One region of the Mesorhizobium sp. RCC_202 genome, then DNA from elsewhere that is predicted to be linked to it. Evidence: riboswitches for the same ligand, from Rfam matches in the RefSeq annotation. Region 1 holds a riboswitch; each other region holds the start of a gene.
The links. Region 1 has a riboswitch for cobalamin ahead of AB6802_RS12585 (DUF1636 family protein). Riboswitches for the same ligand answer to the same signal wherever they lie in the genome.

Region 1 (4,205 bases):
CAGCGCCGGATCGGTCTCGATCTCGCCCTTGAAGGAGATTGCACCGGCGAGGATACGGCCGTCGAGCTCCGGCAGCACAACATGCATGGCGAGATCGGCCGGCGCCAGGCCGCGCTGGTTGTTTTCCCAGACGTCGCGGCGGGTGGTGGCGACGATGACCTGGAAGACGGGCACGCCGGCGCGGTCGAACAGGGTTTCGACGCCGGGTTCGGCGCCTGAGGCGAAGGCGGTCGCGGTGATGATGACGGCCGGTTTCAGCGATGCGATGGCGTCCTCGACGAAGACCAGCGACGTCGGGTCTTTCAGGCTGGAGACGAAGATCGGGACTGGGGCCAGGCCGCACTGACGGAGCGCTTCGACGAGTGCGTCGATGGGCGCGACGTCCGCGGCGAGGAGCATCGAGCGATAGAAGAGGATGGGTACAATGGAGACGCTGACATTGTCGGCGTCGAGTTCGCCAACGCCCGATGGCTTTCCGACAACTCCCAGCCCCGGCTCATAATATCCCGACTTCGGCACCGCCACCGGTCCCGCCACCGACGCAGCCGATCCAGCCAAGCGCGCCAGCCGCTGCATCAGTGCGCTCATATTTGCCGGGCCGCCCTCGCGGAAATAGCCGAGCAAGGCGTCCAGCTCGGCGCGGGGCAGCGTCGAGGCCTCGATCAGCCTTTGATCCTCGTCATGGCTTTCACCGGGCAGCAGCACGAGCTTGATGCCGCGTTCGCGCGCCACCGCCGCGAGCTGGTCGCAGCCGTAGCGCCACCAGTCGTAGCCGCCCAGGATGCGGATAAGGATGACCTTGGCGTGGCGGGCGACGCTGTCGATCCATAGATCGACGGACATCGGATGGCGCAGGTCGCGCAGCGCCGCGAGCCGCATCGAGGGCAAGCGGGCGGCGTCGGCTTTCCATGCCACCGCCAGGCCGGCGAGGTCGCTGTCGGTGAAGGACAGGGCCAAGATATCCGCCGGCGTCTGCCGCAGATCGACCGGCTCGGCGAGATCGTCGAGCGAGGCGGAGCTGGTGGTCAGTATGTGCATTTCGCCCCTAGGTCGGTTGGCGTCAGCCGGCGAGTATAGCCTCGATCGCCGGGCGGTTCAGCCCCTTGAGGCCGATGACGACGAGACGCGAGCGGCGGTCGTCCTCGGCGGTCCAGGCGCGGTCATAGTAATGGTTGACGCGCTGGCCGACGGCCTGCAGCAAAAGCCGCATCGGCTTGCCGCCGACTTCGACGAAACCTTTGACGCGCAACACGTTTTCCTGTTCGGCGGCGGTGGCGACACGCTTTGCCAGCTCGTCCGGATTGGCGATCGACGGGATGTCGACGATGAAGGTGTCGAAATCGTCATGCTCGTGGTCGAACGCGCCGTCATGATGCGATTTGCGGTTCTCGATGTCGTCCTCGACGGCGAGGCCGAGACCGAGCAGCACCGAGGGATCGACCTTGCCATGCGATGTCGGCACGATCTTCACGGCGCGGGCGGAGTGTTCGCCAATGATGGCGTTGGCGCGGGCCGAGCCGGCGGCGTCCATCAGGTCGTTTTTCGAGAGAATGATGAGGTCGGCGCAAGCGATCTGGTCCTCGAAGACTTCCTCGACCGGGTCGTCGTGGTCGAGGCTATCGTCCTGGGCGCGCTGCGCCTGTAAAGCATCCATGTCGCTGGCGACGCGGCCTTCGGCGAGCGCCGGGCCATCGACCACGGCAATGACGCCGTCGACGGTCACCCGGCTCTTCACCGTCGGCCACTGGAATGCCTGGACCAGCGGCTTCGGCAAAGCGAGGCCGGAGGTCTCGATCAGGATGTGGTCGACCTTGGGGGTGAGCGCCAGGATCTGGTCGAGCGCCGGCACGAAATCGTCGGCCACGGTGCAGCAGATGCAGCCATTGGCCAGTTCGACGATGTTTTCCTCCGGGCAGGTGTCGATGCCGCAGCCTTTGAGGATTTCGCCGTCGATGCCGATGTCACCGAACTCGTTGACGATGATGGCGATGCGCTTGCCGCCGGCATTCTCCAGCAGATGACGGACCAGGGTCGTCTTGCCGGCGCCGAGGAAGCCGGTGACGACGGTGCAGGGAATACGGGAAACGGAAGCGCTCATGGTCAGTCCTTCAGCATGTCGAGGGGAGGGATGCGGGCAACAAGGCCGCGCTTGAGGGAATCGGGGCGGCCGCGCCAGGGGATCAGGCCATCCGTCGACGTGGCGAAGAGCTTTGCGCCGGCAACGAGGTCGGCGCCGCTGGTCGCGCTCAGGTCGCCGAAGACATAGCTCCAGCAGCCGTCGCGCAGGATCGCCGCGCTCAGCCGCCGCTTGCAATTGCCGAGGCATTCGACCGTGCGGATGCGGATGTTGTCATCGGCTGCGGCGCGGCGGGTGTCATCGGCCAGCAATTCGCCGGCGCGGGGGTGGGCATCGGAGCCGGCCTCATTGCGGCAGGAAGCGCAGACGATGACCGTCACGCCGGCCAAAGCGTCGCCCTCGGACGAATTATCCGCTGGGCCAGCCGAAAAACTGCCGTTGTGGTCCAAAAAGCCGGGCTCCTTGCCCGGAAACCCGCCGGGCGATCGGATTGTTCTGTCGCAGACGGCAGGTCTCCTGGCTCGCGGATCATCGCCTTGGTTGGCCGCCTTCCCGGGAATTCCCAGTGGCTTTCGGCCTTGGCTCATCGCTTACAGTTGCGGGGACAGCCGCGGATTTGGGTTTTTGTCCCGCACCGCATTCCCTCTTGGCCCTTGCCGTTGCGGGCAAGGGACCGTCTGGAGGGATTTAGGCTTTTGCAGGCAGCGGTGTCAACGCGCGGTTACGACGCTGAAAGGTCGGCCAGTGGCTGCCCGAGGTCGCCCGCTGGCGTCACTTCGATGTGCTCCAAGCCGAGCCAGGCCTGCATCTGCTTCAATTCCTCGAAAAGCTGGGCGGCTGTCTCCGGCGGCGCTTCAGGCTCGGCATAGGCGGCATGGACGCGCAGCACACCCGCTGGACGGTCGGCTTTGAGGTCGACGCGGGCGACGATCGTGTCGCCGAGCAGGAAAGGCAGCACGTAATAGCCGTATTGGCGCTTGTCGGCAGGCGTGTAGATTTCGATGCGATAGCGGAAATTGAAAAGCCGCTCCGAGCGCGACCGTTCGAAAACGACGGGATCGAACGGCGCAAGCAAGGCGCGCGCCTCGATGCGGCGGGGAAAACGGGCGTCCTTGTGCAGATAAGCGGTCCTGTCCCAGCCTTCGACGCTTACGGGCAGCAACTCGCCCATTTCGACCAGTTCCTCGATGCGGTCCTTGGTGTCGCCGGGCGCCAGGCGAAAATAGTCGCGCAGGTCGCCATAGGTGGCGATGCCGTGGGCGCGGGCGGAAATGCGCAGCAATTCGCGGTGCGCGTCCTCGACGGAGGGGACAGGCAGGTCGAGCACGGCCTGCGGCAAAACGCGCGCCGGCAAGTCGTAATAGCGCTCGAAGCCGCGCCGGTAGGCGGTGGTGATGCGGCCAGCCCAGAACAGCCATTCGAAAGCGTGCTTGGCCTCGCTCCAGCCCCACCAGCCGCCGTTGCCCTTGTGGCCTTCTATGTCGGAAGCAGCGGTCGGCCCGCGTTCGGCGACTTGCTTATAGATTTCATCGATCATCCCGGTCCGCTCGCGTCCCCATTTGGCGAGGCCGAGATACATTTCGCCGCCCTGTTCGGCGCGCTGCATGCGCCAGCGCATCAGCGGCCAGGTCTCGACCGGCAGGAAGGACGCTTCATGCGCCCAGTATTCGAACACGGTGCGCTTGCGGGTGACGGCGGCGTTGTCGAGCAGCGCGAGCGGATAGGGGCCAAGGCGCGAATAGAGCGGCATATAGTGCGCGCGCACCACGGCGCTGACGGAATCGATCTGCAGCAAGCCGGTGCGGGAAAGCACGCGGGCAAGGTGTCGCCGATCGGGTGTGCCGCCGGGCCGCGGGTCGGTGAAACCCTGCGCGCCGAGCGCGATGCGCCGGGCCATAGGAAGCGAAATCTTGTCCTTCATCGAGGCGACCTTGCCCTGATCGTTTGCCGGATTTTTAGCCGGTGATTCCGGTGATGCTAGCAGGCAAATGGCGGGAGATGTGTCAGGAGACAGAAGTGGAGTAAAAAGAGAAGGAAATCAAACAGGAGCGGATCGGACCAGTTTCCTCCGATATGGCGTCCAGGGCGGTAATTTGAACAAGGTTTGACTTGCTTCGCTGAAACCGCT
Region 2 (4,205 bases), on a different contig from region 1:
TGGTTGGCGCCGCTGTTGCCGTAGTTGTCGCTGCCAGCAAAAGCCGAACCCGAAACGGCCAGAACGGCCACCGTGGCGAGAATGATCTTCTTCATTTTAGTAACTCCTGAATTCCTTGATTGGACCGAGACGGCGGGCAGACCCGCCGCCAGCCCAGATTCGGCTGTTAGTTGTTGCCGAAGAGATTGTGATCAGCGCCCGTGATGACGGGCTTCTGAGCAGCCGGCTCGGACTTGACCGAGGCCGTGTAAGACGAGTCGACCGCGACGGCCGGCTGGTTGGCGCCGTTGGAACCGTAGTTATCGCTGCCGGCGAAAGCGCTGCCGGAAACGGCCAAAAGGGCGGCGGCGGCGAGAATGATCTTGTTCATTTTAGTGCTCCTAAATTTTCTGATCCGACCGAGGCGGCGGGCAACCCGCCGCCGGTTCAAAGTCGGCTGTTAGTTGTTGCCGAAAAGGTTGTGGTCGGCGCCCGTCTTGACGGGTACCTGCGTGGCCGGCACGGCGTTACGAACCGATGCGGTGTAGGACGAGTCAACCGAAACGGCCGGCGGATTGGCAGCCTGCGAACCGTAGTTGTCGCTACCAGCGAAGGCGCTGCCGGAAATTGCCAGAAGGGCGGCGGCAGTGAGAACAATCTTTTTCATTTTTGCTACTCCAGTATCTTTATTCAGTCCGTCTAGCGGCGTGTCTTGGGAATGAAATCGCGTCGTTCGGACAGCCCCGATGTGGGTGACCCGATTGCCGGATTCCAATCACGAAGTTTTTCCATCTGGACCAAGAATCTACGTCTTGTAATTTTCCTAAGCATGCCCAACATCACATCTTTATGTAATTAATCCAATAGGTTACACGGATCACTCATTTAGCTCACCAAGTGTGTCAGGGTGCCAACGTTCACCCCGTCCTGCACGCACCGTCAACAGAAACGAACCGTTCGGTTCGATTTTAGAACCTCCTAATAGTCACTTTTCGATACTATTAACCACTTTGAAGCCGGTTACCGATCGGCGCGACGTCATTTCAGAGCGGCGATTCGCTTGCCTGATCGCTGAACCGAATATCGGCACGACAAGCCGGTAGCCGTGTCGCGCCGCATGGATGCGATGTCGTTTTCATACCGGCGGGACCATGGCGTGTCGTGGTTAGATGATCTCATCTCAGGTGCCCTTCGTCGTGACGGAGCGGAGAATTGGGAAGCCGGTCGAATTCCGGCGCTGCCCCCGCAACGGTGGTGGAGTGAAATCGCAACGGGAGACCACTGGGCCATTGGCCTGGGAAGGTGTCGCGATCGCCCGCAAGGGCAACTCCAGAGCCCGGAAACCAGCCCGAGACATTTGAACTCGACTGATCGCGGTGGGCGATCAAGAGGCGGATGGCGCGTGCCGGTTTTTTTGCCGGCGGTCGCCCTTCTTCTCCATCTCCACCAGTTCAGTCCTTGATGATGAGGACAGGACATGGATGCGCGCAATGACATGCTGAGGCTCCTGCAGGGCCGCAAGCCCGGCTATTCGCTGGAACAGCCTTTCTACACCGACACCGACTTCTTCAAGCTCGACATGGAGCTGATCTGGTACCGCGACTGGCTGTTCATCGGCCATGATTGCGAGCTGCCGAAGCCGGGCAGCTTCATCACCGCGCAGATCGGCGATTATCCGATCGTGCTGGTGCGCGACCAGAAGGGCAACATCAACGCCTTCCACAATTCCTGCCGCCATCGCGGCAGCCGCGTCTGCAACACCGACAAAGGCACGGCGGCGAAGCTGGTATGCCCCTATCATCAGTGGACCTATGAACTCGACGGGCGTTTGCTGTTCGCCCGCCAGATGGCGGACGGCTTCGACAAGAGCCAGTTCGCATTGAAGCCGATCGCCTGCGAAAGTGTGGCCGGCTACATTTTTATCTGCCTGGCAAAGGAACCGGCCGACTTCGTCCCGACGCGCGCCATGATCGAGCCATACCTTGCGCCGCATCGCCTTGCCGAGACCAAGATCGCCTTCGAGAGCACGATCATCGAGAAAGGCAACTGGAAGCTGGTCTGGGAAAACAACCGCGAGTGCTATCACTGCGCCGGCAACCATCCCGAACTGTGCAAGACTTTCCCGGAAGCCCCGACGGTGACCGGCGTCAACGGCGCCGAGAGCGATCCGGAAATGGTCGCCCACTGGGCGAAATGCGAGGCGGCAGGACTGCCGAGCAAATTCCGCATCGACCCGGCCGGCCAGTATCGCGCCACCCGCGCGCCGCTGCTGCGCGACGCCGTGAGCTACACCATGACGGGAAAACGCGCCGTCCGGAAGAACCTATCGCTCGATGTCAATGCAGACCGCATCGGCACGCTGATGCACTACCACTACCCGACGACCTGGAACCACATCCTCATCGATCATGCGGTGACCTTCCGCGTGCTGCCGATCAGCGCCACCGAAACGGCGGTGACAACGAAATGGCTGGTGCACAAGGACGCGGTCGAAGGCGTCGACTACGACCTTGCCGAACTCACCCATGTATGGACCGAAACCAACGATCAGGACCGCCGCATCGTCGAGGAGAATGCTTTCGGCATCCTGTCGCCGGCCTATGAGCCGGGTCCGTATTCGGAGCTGCATGAGGGCGGCGTGATCCAGTTTGTCGACTGGTATGCGCGTTTCATCGGGCCGCGGCTTGCTGAAGACGGCCGGCCGGCGCTGCGCAGCGTCGCCTGAGGGCCGAGAGGATGAACGCCATGACCGAACTTGGCCTCTACCGCCATCTCGACGAGATGACGCCCTGGAACGACCGGCTGCAGATGCTGGAGGTGATCGGCGTCAGCGACGAGGCGTCCGACGTAAAAACCTTCACTTTCCGTTCCGACAACCAGACATGGTTCCGCTACAAGCCCGGCCAGTTCATCACGCTGGAATTGCCAGTGGCCGACGGGCCGCTGATGCGCACCTACACGCTGTCGTCGTCACCGTCGCGGCCGTTCTCGATCGCGGTGACAGTGAAGGCGCAAACGGGGAGCATCGGCACGCGCTGGATGTTCGACAATCTGAAACCCGGCGCGCGGGTAAAGGCCTACGGACCGGCGGGCGATTTCTCCCTGCACAGTCATCCGGCCGCGAAATATCTGCTCATTTCGGCCGGATCCGGCATCACGCCGATGATGTCGATGCTGCGCTGGCTGAATGACTGTGCGCCATGGACCGATGTCGGCTTCGTCAATTGCGCGCGGCGGCCAGAAGAGATCATCTTCCGCAAGGAGCTCGAGCTACTCGGCACCCGCATGCCCGGCCTGTCGCTCGGGTTCATGATCGAGGAACGGTCGAGCCGCGAGGGCTGGTTCGGCCATATGGGACGCATCGACGCTATCAGGCTGCCGCTGCTTGCCCCCGATTTCCGCGAGCGGGAAGTCTTCTGCTGTGGCCCCGATCCGTTCATGCGTGCGGTGCGCCAGATGCTGGAAGCCTCGGGTTTCGATATGAGCCGCTTCCACCAGGAGAGTTTCGCGGCGCCGGTCGTCGAGGAAATCCCGCCGCCATTCGCGTCACCGGATGGCGAAAGCGCGCCGGTCGAGGCGGTGACGCCCGTCCGCTTCGCGCTGTCGGGCGTCGATGCCGAATGCGTTGCCGGCCAGACCGTACTGCAGACGGCGCGCGCCTCGGGTGTGCGCATACCGGCGGCTTGCGAGTTCGGCCTTTGCGGCACCTGCAAGGTGAAGAAGGTGTCGGGCGATGTCGAGATGAGCCACAATGGCGGCATCCTCGACCACGAGATCGATGACGGCTTCATCCTCGCCTGCTGCTCGAAGCCATTGTCGGCGCTGGAGATCGAGGCCTGACGCGTACCAAACCAGGAACTTGATCCCGCAGATCGTCAGCAACACGTGAATGGCTATCACCTTGCCAGTGGACGCCCGAAAGTTTACAGGCGTTATCGAGGGATAGGCGGCAACCAGCGCGTCCGGGCTGGGTTTGCGGAGCGGGGTCAGGACATGCATCGTTTTGATGTCTATGCGGTTGCGAGCAAGGATATCGTCTTCGAATCCTTCGATGGCGAAGCTGTCGTGCTCGATCTTTCCAACGGAAAATATTTCGGCTTTTCCGACTCCGGCAGCGCGGTCTGGCAGGCATTGTCCTCGGGGGTCGGCACACAGGCCCTGGTCGGATCGGTCGCCGGCTCGGCGACGATCGACCCGGCGGCGCTCGAAGACTTCGTAGCGCAGCT
Region 3 (4,205 bases), on a different contig from region 1:
CCACCGATCCTGACGGTCCGGCGTCGTTTGCGCTATGGGGCGGCGTTGTCGGCTTCGGCATCGTCTCGATCGCCGTCTACTGGATCCGAGAATACATCCTCTATGTGCTCAAGGCCGGCCACATCGCCGTCATGGTCCACCTGATCGACGGCCACGATGTGCCCGACGGCCAGGGCCAGATCGCCTATGCCAAGGAAGTGGTGACCCAGCGTTTTGCCGAGGCCAACATCCTTTTCGTCGTCGACCAGCTGGTCAAGGGCGCCATCCGCGCCATCACCGGCCTGATCGGCGGCATCGCCGCCTTCCTGCCCATTCCGGGCTTGAGCGGCCTGGTCAGCTTCATCAACACCGTCATCCGTCTGTCGCTGACCTATGTCGACGAGATCATCCTCGGCTACAACATTCGCATCAATTCGAACTCGCCTTTCGAGACGGCGCGGCAAGGTGTCGTGCTTTACGCGCAGAACGGCAAGCACATGGTCAAGAACGCAGTCTGGCTGGCGGTGATCATGTGGGGCCTGTCCTTCGTTATCTTCCTGTTGATGCTGGCGCCGGCCGCCGCGATCCTCTGGGTGATGCCGGGACAACTCGCCGGCTGGGCCTTCGTGCTGGCCATCGTCTTTGCCTGGGCCTTCAAGGCGGCTTTCATCGAGCCGTTCGCAATCGCCTCGCTGATGCAGGTCTATTTCGACGCCATCGAGGGCCAGACCCCCAATCCGGAATGGGACCGCCACCTGGCAGAGGCATCGTCGAAATTCCGGGAATTGCGCGACAAGGCGCTCGGCTCTTTCGGCGGCGGCTCGCGCTGGGATACGCCCCGGGCCGCTTGATCAGCTCTTTGGAGCGCCGCCAAGTCTTGCAATCGCCGATTTGAGCGGCGCCTCGCCGGCGCCGCGAAACGTCTCGCTCATCACCAGTTCCGACAAGGCCAGGCGCTTGCCCCAGCCATGCGTTTCGAGATCCGGCTTCGGCGCGAATTCCGAGACGCGGCCGACGCAGAGATAAGCGATCGGCGTGACATGTTCGGGGATCGACAGAAGCTGCTTCAGCGCCTCCGTCTCGATGATGCTGACCCAGCCGACGCCGACACCTTCCGCGCGCGCCGCCAGCCAGAAATTCTGCACGGCGCAGACGGTACTGTAGAGGTCCATCTCCGGATTGTGCCAGCGCCCGAGCGGCGAGTCCTTCGAACGCTGCCGGTCGCAGGTGATGCACAGATTGAGCGCGCTCTCGCAGATGCCTTCGAGTTTCAGCTTGCGGTAGAGCGCCTGCCGCTCCGCCTCGATCGCCGGCAGTTCCTGTTCGCGCGCGGCAAGGAAAAGATCGCACACCTGTCGCCGTCTGGTCGCGTCGCGGATGACGATGAAATTCCACGGCTGCATGTAGCCTACCGATGGCGCATGGTGGGCGGCGGTGAGCAGCCGCGCCAGCACGCCATCGTCGAGATCGTCGCTAACGAAATGGCTGCGCACGTCACGCCTGGTGAACATCGCCCGGTAGACAGCGTCGCGCGCCAATTGGTCAAAGTCATCGCCGCCGATGGCGGGCGCAAGTGCTTGCATCGCTTTTCCCCTGCGATAAGCAGCCCCCGCCTGACCAAGCGGGTGACCATGTCTGCCAGGCCGGTCTTCTGGCTCGGGATCGACCCGCGTCCGGCGCCTTCCCGTCAACGACAGTGGCGTTTGCCGGCGCGGTCCCCCTCACAGCGTTGGGCACGCCACGGAATGAAACCGTGTTCCCGATTCTCCCGCGTCGCGGGCACCAGGCAGCGATGCGACCTTAGCGTGAACCAAGCGCCGCGCCAATGCCGTCAGCGACACGGCAAGGCGCGATTGTCCCCAGCCATTCGGCATTCAAACATGGCCATCGCGGCCTTGGGCCCCTAGATTAGAGGCCATGGCTACACGTCTCTACACGCATCCGATCTTTCTCGAACACATCACGCCGCCCGGCCACCCCGAGCGTCCCGACCGTCTGCGCGCCATCGAGCGCGTGCTGGACGACGAGGCGTTTTCGGCGCTCGACCGCGTCGAGGCGCCGGAAGGCGACGAGGCGACGATCCTTTACGCGCATCCCGAGGATCACGTTGAGCGTGTCCGCGCCGCGATCCCCGAGAGCGGCATCGCCCCGATCGACGCCGATACCAGCGCCAGCCCGAAGAGCTGGCAGGCCGCGGTGACGGCGATCGGCGCCGCCAACGCGGCTGTCGACGATGTCTTCGAGGGCCGCGCGGCAAACGTCTTCGTTGCCGCCCGCCCGCCTGGACACCATGCCGAAAAGGCCACGGCGATGGGCTTTTGCCTGTTCAACACGGCGGCCATCGCCGCGCGCTATGCGCAGAAGAAGCATCAGGCCGAGCGCGTCGCCATCGTCGACTGGGACGTCCACCACGGCAACGGCACGCAGGACATCTTCTGGGACGATCCGTCGGTGCTCTATTGCTCGACGCATCAGATGCCGCTTTATCCGGGCACCGGCGCCAGGAGCGAGACCGGCGCCGGCAACATCGTCAACGCGCCGCTGGCGCCGCGCACCGGCAGCGATTTGTTCCGCGACGCCTTCCTGTCGCGCGTGCTGCCCTCGATCGACGCCTTTGCGCCGGATCTGATCATCATTTCCGCCGGTTTCGATGCGCACCATCGTGACCCGCTGGCCGAGATCAACCTGACAGAGGACGATTTCGACTGGGCGACCGGCCAGTTGATGGAACGCGCCGGCCGCCACAGCGGCAACCGGCTCGTCAGCCTGCTCGAAGGCGGCTACGATCTGCAAGGACTGGCATTTTCAGTCGCTGCCCATGTCGGGCGGCTGATGAAGGGATAAAGTATGGCTGTCGAAGGCAATGAGGACGTCAAGGCGATGAGCTTCGAACAGGCGCTCGACGCGCTGGAGAAGATCGTCGATGATCTGGAGCGCGGCGACGTTCCGCTCGACCAGTCGATCAAGATCTATGAGCGCGGTGAAGCGCTGAAGGCCCATTGCGACCGGTTGCTGAAGGCCGCCGAGGACAAGGTCGAGAAGATCAGGCTGTCGCGCGACGGCAAGCCGGTGGGGACGGAGCCGCTCGACGCCGAGTAAATGAAGCAGGTCGGGCAGAGAAAGCAGGTAAGGAGTTCAAGCTATGTGCCGCAACATCAAGACCCTGGCCAATTTCGAACCGCCGGCGACCAATGACGAAGTGCATGACGCCGCACTGCAGTTCGTGCGCAAGCTGAGCGGATCGACCAAACCCTCAAAACGCAACGAGCACGCCTTCCATCATGCCGTCGAGGCGATCGCGGCCGTTGCTCGCGAATTGCTCGATTCGCTCGAGACCAACCAGGAACCACGCAACCGCGAGGAAGAGGCGGCCAAGGCGAAAGCCAGGTCGGCGCTGCGCTTCGCCTGAGAGGTCGATATGAGCTTCTTTCCTGGAAACGATCCCGAGCCCGGCGATGCCTTCGCCTGCGATCAGATCGAATTGATGGTCATCCCCAACGCCAAGGACATTGGCGGCTTCGAGGTGCGCCGCGCATTGCCGACGGCAAGACGCCGGCTGGTCGGGCCGTTCATCTTCTTCGACCGCATGGGTCCGGCCATCCTGCGCGCCGGCCAGGCGCTGGATGTGCGCCCGCATCCGCACATCGGGCTGTCCACCGTCACCTATCTGTTCGACGGCAAGATCAGGCATAGCGATTCGCTCGGCACCGAAATGGTGATCGCGCCGGGCGACGTGAATTTGATGACCGCGGGGCGTGGCATCGTGCATTCCGAGCGTACGCCTGACGAGTTGCGCGGGGCGCCGATGTCGATCTCCGGCCTGCAGACCTGGCTGGCGCTGCCCGACGGCAAGGAAGAGGTTGCTCCGCTGTTCGAGAACACCGCGGCGATCCGCTTGCCGGAAATCGACGCCGAAGGCGTCAGCGGTCGCGTGGTGATCGGCGAATTCTCCGGTCTGCGCTCACCGGTCGCGACCGCATCGGACACGCTCTATGCCGATCTCATGCTGGCGGGCGGCGCCAGCGTGAAAATCCCGGCGGATGCCGAGGAGCGCGCCATCTATACGCTCGAAGGCGAGGTCTCGATCGCCGGCGACCGCTTCCCGGCCGAGCGGCTTCTGGTGTTCAAGCCGGGCGAGGAGATCGTCGTCTCGTCCGAATGCGGCGCCCATTTCATGCTGTTCGGCGGCGCTTCTCTGGGCTCCAATCGCTATATCTGGTGGAACT
Region 4 (4,205 bases), on a different contig from region 1:
CAAAGGCGCTGGTGTCACGTGACGGAACACAGGTTCCCACTGTCTTTTCCGCTTTCAGCAGCATCGCATCGTGCACACTGCGGATGCCATTCTGGCGTGCGCTGGGATAGGTAACGCCACTGGCGCCCTGCTGAACGCCGCGGAAGAATTCGTCGACCGCCGCCCGCGTGGCGTCATTGAGGATACCGTCGGCCGGCGAGACGCAGAGCGCGCGCTGGATGCTTGCCACGCGAACATGGCTTAGCTTCGGCTCAAAGGACCCGATCGTATTGGTCTGCTCCACTACACGCTTGATTACGGGCTTGGCGGGCTGGCGCACTTCCTGGATGATTTCCGGCTTGCGCGGCAACGGGGAGTTGGTCCTCACGTCGATCTCGATGTTCGAGATCGAGCCGCCCTTGACCGGGGTCGCCGCCGCGTCCGCCACATGCTCGACGAGCTTCGCCTCGATCACCGGCGGCAGGCACAAAGAGAGATAGTCCTGGATCAGATGGTACGAGGCGGTCGGTGTGTCGATCTGGCTGGCCTTGGCGGCAACCGCGTCGCGATAGGCGCCCTGCAGCTTGCGCACGAAGGTCAGCGTCGTGGCGGGCGGCAGCTGGTAGAGATAGGTGCCGGCGGCGATGTCGGTGAGGTTGGAAGCGAGCCCGAAGGCCTGCGTCACGGCGACCATCGAAAGGCTCGAGGCGCCTGTCGCCGCGAGAATGGCGTTGGTGGTCTGGCTGAAAGCGCCGAGGCCGGCCTTCGTCGCTTCGCGGCGGCGATCCAGGTAGTAGAGCTCGCTGAAATACTCCATGCAGCGATCGTCGACATAGTTGAACCCAGCTTCGGTCAGGTCATAATAGGTGCCGCCGCCAGTATCGCGCGCCAGGGCATTCATGATCCGGCTGATGCGATTGCTCGACTGCTCGACGCTTGCCGCATCGATGACCGGCGGAACGCCGACATAGTGCTTTGTCGGATCGGCCATGCAGCCTTGAAGCGCGGCCATGAAAACAATGAAAAGCGAACGAATCCAAAGGAATCGCTTCACAGGCCAGCCCCCCGGCAATTATTGTATTTTTACCCTCTCAATAAGGATAACCTAACCTTAGAGGAAAACCTATAGGCATCATTGAATTGTCAACTGAGAAGTATTTCACACTTCGCGGCAATTGTTTCGTTCAGCCGGCGACGATCCCGCTCGCGCGCAAGACCCAGCGGCGGCCGTCGCTGCGTAAATCGGTGAGCGACAGCGGCTCGATGTCGATCTTCCACACCGACGACGACGGCGCGCCCAGGACATGGACGATGGCCGCGCGGATCACCACCGCATGGGTCACCGCGATGGTGTGACCGCCCTCGCCGGCCAGACGCTCGACCAGCGCGGCGCCACGTTGCGCCACGGCACTGAGCGTTTCGCCGCCATGCGGTGCCGCGTCCGGGTCGGCAAACCACGCCGCCATGCCATCGGGGTTCTCGGCCTGGACTTCCTCGAAGCTCCGGCCTGCCCAGCGGGCAAAATCCTGTTCGGCAAGCAGGGGCTCGACGCCCGCCTGGAGGCCAAGCGCTTGCGCCGTCTGCCGGGCGGCAAGCGCGGGGCTCGTCCAGACGCGGTCGGCGCGGCGAAGCGAAGCGGCCATCGTCCGGGCGCGCTCCACGGCTTGTGGCTCCAGCGCCTCGTCGTTCGGGAAACGGCCCTTGCGCATGCCGGGCGTAGCGCCGCTTGCGATCATCGTCAGGCGTGCGACCATGCGAAAAAGCCTCTGTGGATAGGCGTGGACCAGTGAAATTCGGGCTCACGAAGCCGTGCCGACAGCACATGTCGTTGACAGGCGAACGAAGTGCTGACAAGTGTTTTAGTGTGATACGAGATTGGAAGCCGGTGCGAATCCGGCACGGTCGCGCCACTGTGATCGGCGAAAGCCGAAAGTCAGGCCTTGTCTCGTAGCCATTTGTCGATCAACGGGACGCAGGATCCCAGGGGAGGTCAATATGTCCAACACCACTTTCGCACCCGGTTACGGCGCAACGCCAATTCCGGTCCGCGAACTTCTGCCCTGGGCCATCTTCGGCGGGCTGCTCTTGATGCTGGCGATCTACTTCGTCGGCGCGGAAGAAGGCGCGACATCGCTGATCCGCGGCATGTATGTGCACGAATTCGTGCATGACGGCCGCCACCTGCTCGGCTTCCCCTGCCACTAAAGCGGTTCAGCATCGCTGAAGGGGATTTGACATGGTTGGAAAACTTTTGCTGCGCGGCATGCTCGTCGGGCTTGTCGCGGGGCTGATCGCGTTTGCCTTCGCGCGCGTCTATGGCGAGCCGCAAGTCGACAAAGCCATCGCCTTCGAAGAATCGCAGGCCAAGGCCGCCAACGAGGCGCCCGAAGAAGAACTGGTCAGCCGGCCGACGCAGGCGGGCATCGGCCTTGCCACCGGCGTGCTGATCTATGGCGCGGCGCTTGGCGGGTTGTTCTCGCTGGTCTTCGCCTACGCCAACGGACGGCTGGGCTCGCTCGGCCCGCGCGGCACCTCGGCATTGCTGGCCGTGCTCGGCTTCCTCGCCGTGATCGTGGTGCCTCAGCTCAAATACCCGGCCAACCCGCCGGCGGTCGGCAACCCCGAAACGATTGCCTACCGGACGGAATTGTTCTTCATCATGATCGCGATCTCGATCGCGGCCATGGTGGCCGCGGTCGGCCTGGCGCAGCGGCTGTGGAGCCGGCTCGGCGGTTGGAACGCTTCGATCGTCGCGGCGCTCGCCTTCCTCGTCGTCTTCATGCTGGTCAAGGCGGCCCTTCCCGACATCAACGAGGTGCCGGAGAACTTCTCGGCGATCGTGCTGTGGCAGTTCCGCATCGCGTCGCTCGGCATCCAGCTCATCCTGTGGGCCGTGGTCGGACTTGTCTTCGGGGCCGTCGCCGAGCGTCAGCTTTCGGCCGGCAAGCAAGGCGGCGCCGCGCGCCGCTACGCCTGATATCCCGATGTATCGGCCGCCATGGTTTCGCGCCCTGGCGGCCGTTTTGTTTTTAACGGTCTGGCCCTCGCTTGCGGCTGTTTCGCCGGCGCAAGCCCATAGCGGTTCCTCGGCGCCGCCTCCTCCCGGCATCCAGATCCCCAGCCTGACGCATGGCCAGATGGCGGTGATCGCGCGTTATCGCAGCGACATCCTCGCGCTGGCGCGAGCGCAGACCGTGACCGACCCGACCTTCCGGCGGCTCTACAATCACGGCAATCTGCAATTCACCTATTGCCTGTGGGGCCTGATGCCGGGCAGCCTCGGCGACGAGCAGAGCCCGTTCAACGAGTGCAGCCACGCTTATCTCGCCACCGCCAAGGCGCTGCTCGCCTATATGGCGACGATGCCCGCCGCCGAGCGCGACGCCAAGGCGCTGATCTCCGACATCGACGCCGACATGGTGCGCAGCGGCGCCTCCTGGATCCTGTGCCAGTTCAGCGGCGAGAGCTTCAGCACCGGCGGGATCATCGAGCCACGCTGGAGCGACATGGTCTTCCACCTGCCGAGCCTTGCCGTGCTGATCGCCATGGGCGCAGCGCTCATCGCCACCGGGTGGTCGATTTTCGGTTCGCCCTTATCGCGCACGCGCGCGGTCTGAGCGACGGCCGGCCAGCCCAGGGCCTACCAGCGGCGCCACCGCGTCGGGAATTTCAGAGATTGCGGACGCGCGTCGGCCCGGCGCTGGTGCCGGCGACGACGGCCAGTAAGGTGCGCAGCCGCTGCACGTCGGGATGCAGCGAGCCGCAGCGGTCGATCAGCGCGACCTTGCTCAGCGCCGCCGCTTCCAGATCGGCCTCATGCGGCACCGACAGCAGCCAGTCGGCGAACACTTCTTCCGGCGGCGGCAATGGCGAAACGGCGCGCATCGTCGCCGCGTTGGCCCGGCGCATCCTGCGCGGGCGTTCCGGCCTGCCGGGCGCGAGCCCGGGTATTTCATTGTGCGAATCCATGTTCGTCCTTCTTTCGCAAGGACTGAACCTGGTGGTGATGGAGGAAAGTCACGGGCGGCACTGAGGCCGATCCGTATCCGCCTCTTGACCGCCCACCGCGATCAGTCGAGTTCAACTCTGCTCGAGGCTGGTTTCCGGGCTCCGAAGCTGTCCGTTGCGGGACCTGTCCCGACACCTTCCCAGGCTTGTCACCCAGTGGCTTGTTGTCGGAACGCAAGCTTCGCTACCGTTGCGGGGGCAGCGCCGGAATCGCACCG

Region 2: it holds a riboswitch for cobalamin, as region 1 does, so the genes downstream of both, AB6802_RS02485 (aromatic ring-hydroxylating dioxygenase subunit alpha) here and AB6802_RS12585 (DUF1636 family protein) in region 1, are expected to answer to the same signal.
Region 3: it holds a riboswitch for cobalamin, as region 1 does, so the genes downstream of both, bluB (5,6-dimethylbenzimidazole synthase) here and AB6802_RS12585 (DUF1636 family protein) in region 1, are expected to answer to the same signal.
Region 4: it holds a riboswitch for cobalamin, as region 1 does, so the genes downstream of both, AB6802_RS07930 (CbtB domain-containing protein) here and AB6802_RS12585 (DUF1636 family protein) in region 1, are expected to answer to the same signal.

What each region holds. Positions count from the first base shown of each region.
Region 1 covers NZ_JBFUPO010000004.1:506,746-510,950, forward strand. Annotated here, with positions in the region: gene AB6802_RS12575 (cobaltochelatase subunit CobN) at 1-1,038, opposite strand, end outside; gene cobW (cobalamin biosynthesis protein CobW) at 1,061-2,098, opposite strand; gene AB6802_RS12585 (DUF1636 family protein) at 2,101-2,526, opposite strand; cobalamin riboswitch at 2,566-2,770, opposite strand; gene AB6802_RS12590 (winged helix-turn-helix domain-containing protein) at 2,799-3,998, opposite strand.
Region 2 covers NZ_JBFUPO010000001.1:545,809-550,013, forward strand. Annotated here, with positions in the region: gene AB6802_RS02470 (DUF680 domain-containing protein) at 1-95, opposite strand, end outside; gene AB6802_RS02475 (DUF680 domain-containing protein) at 167-370, opposite strand; gene AB6802_RS02480 (DUF680 domain-containing protein) at 440-646, opposite strand; cobalamin riboswitch at 1,145-1,346, shown strand; gene AB6802_RS02485 (aromatic ring-hydroxylating dioxygenase subunit alpha) at 1,457-2,704, shown strand; gene AB6802_RS02490 (2Fe-2S iron-sulfur cluster-binding protein) at 2,725-3,819, shown strand; gene AB6802_RS02495 (PqqD family protein) at 3,973-4,205, shown strand, end outside.
Region 3 covers NZ_JBFUPO010000008.1:103,630-107,834, reverse strand. Annotated here, with positions in the region: gene AB6802_RS19305 (hypothetical protein) at 1-830, shown strand, start outside; gene bluB (5,6-dimethylbenzimidazole synthase) at 831-1,562, opposite strand; cobalamin riboswitch at 1,603-1,781, opposite strand; gene AB6802_RS19295 (histone deacetylase family protein) at 1,897-2,823, shown strand; gene AB6802_RS19290 (exodeoxyribonuclease VII small subunit) at 2,827-3,078, shown strand; gene AB6802_RS19285 (DUF2277 domain-containing protein) at 3,122-3,388, shown strand; gene AB6802_RS19280 (pirin family protein) at 3,398-4,205, shown strand, end outside.
Region 4 covers NZ_JBFUPO010000003.1:136,957-141,161, reverse strand. Annotated here, with positions in the region: gene AB6802_RS07940 (hypothetical protein) at 1-970, opposite strand, end outside; gene AB6802_RS07935 (histidine phosphatase family protein) at 1,164-1,733, opposite strand; adenosylcobalamin (AdoCbl) riboswitch at 1,830-1,974, shown strand; gene AB6802_RS07930 (CbtB domain-containing protein) at 1,975-2,184, shown strand; gene AB6802_RS07925 (CbtA family protein) at 2,216-2,956, shown strand; gene AB6802_RS07920 (hypothetical protein) at 2,964-3,596, shown strand; gene AB6802_RS07915 (hypothetical protein) at 3,649-3,948, opposite strand; cobalamin riboswitch at 4,056-4,205, opposite strand, start outside.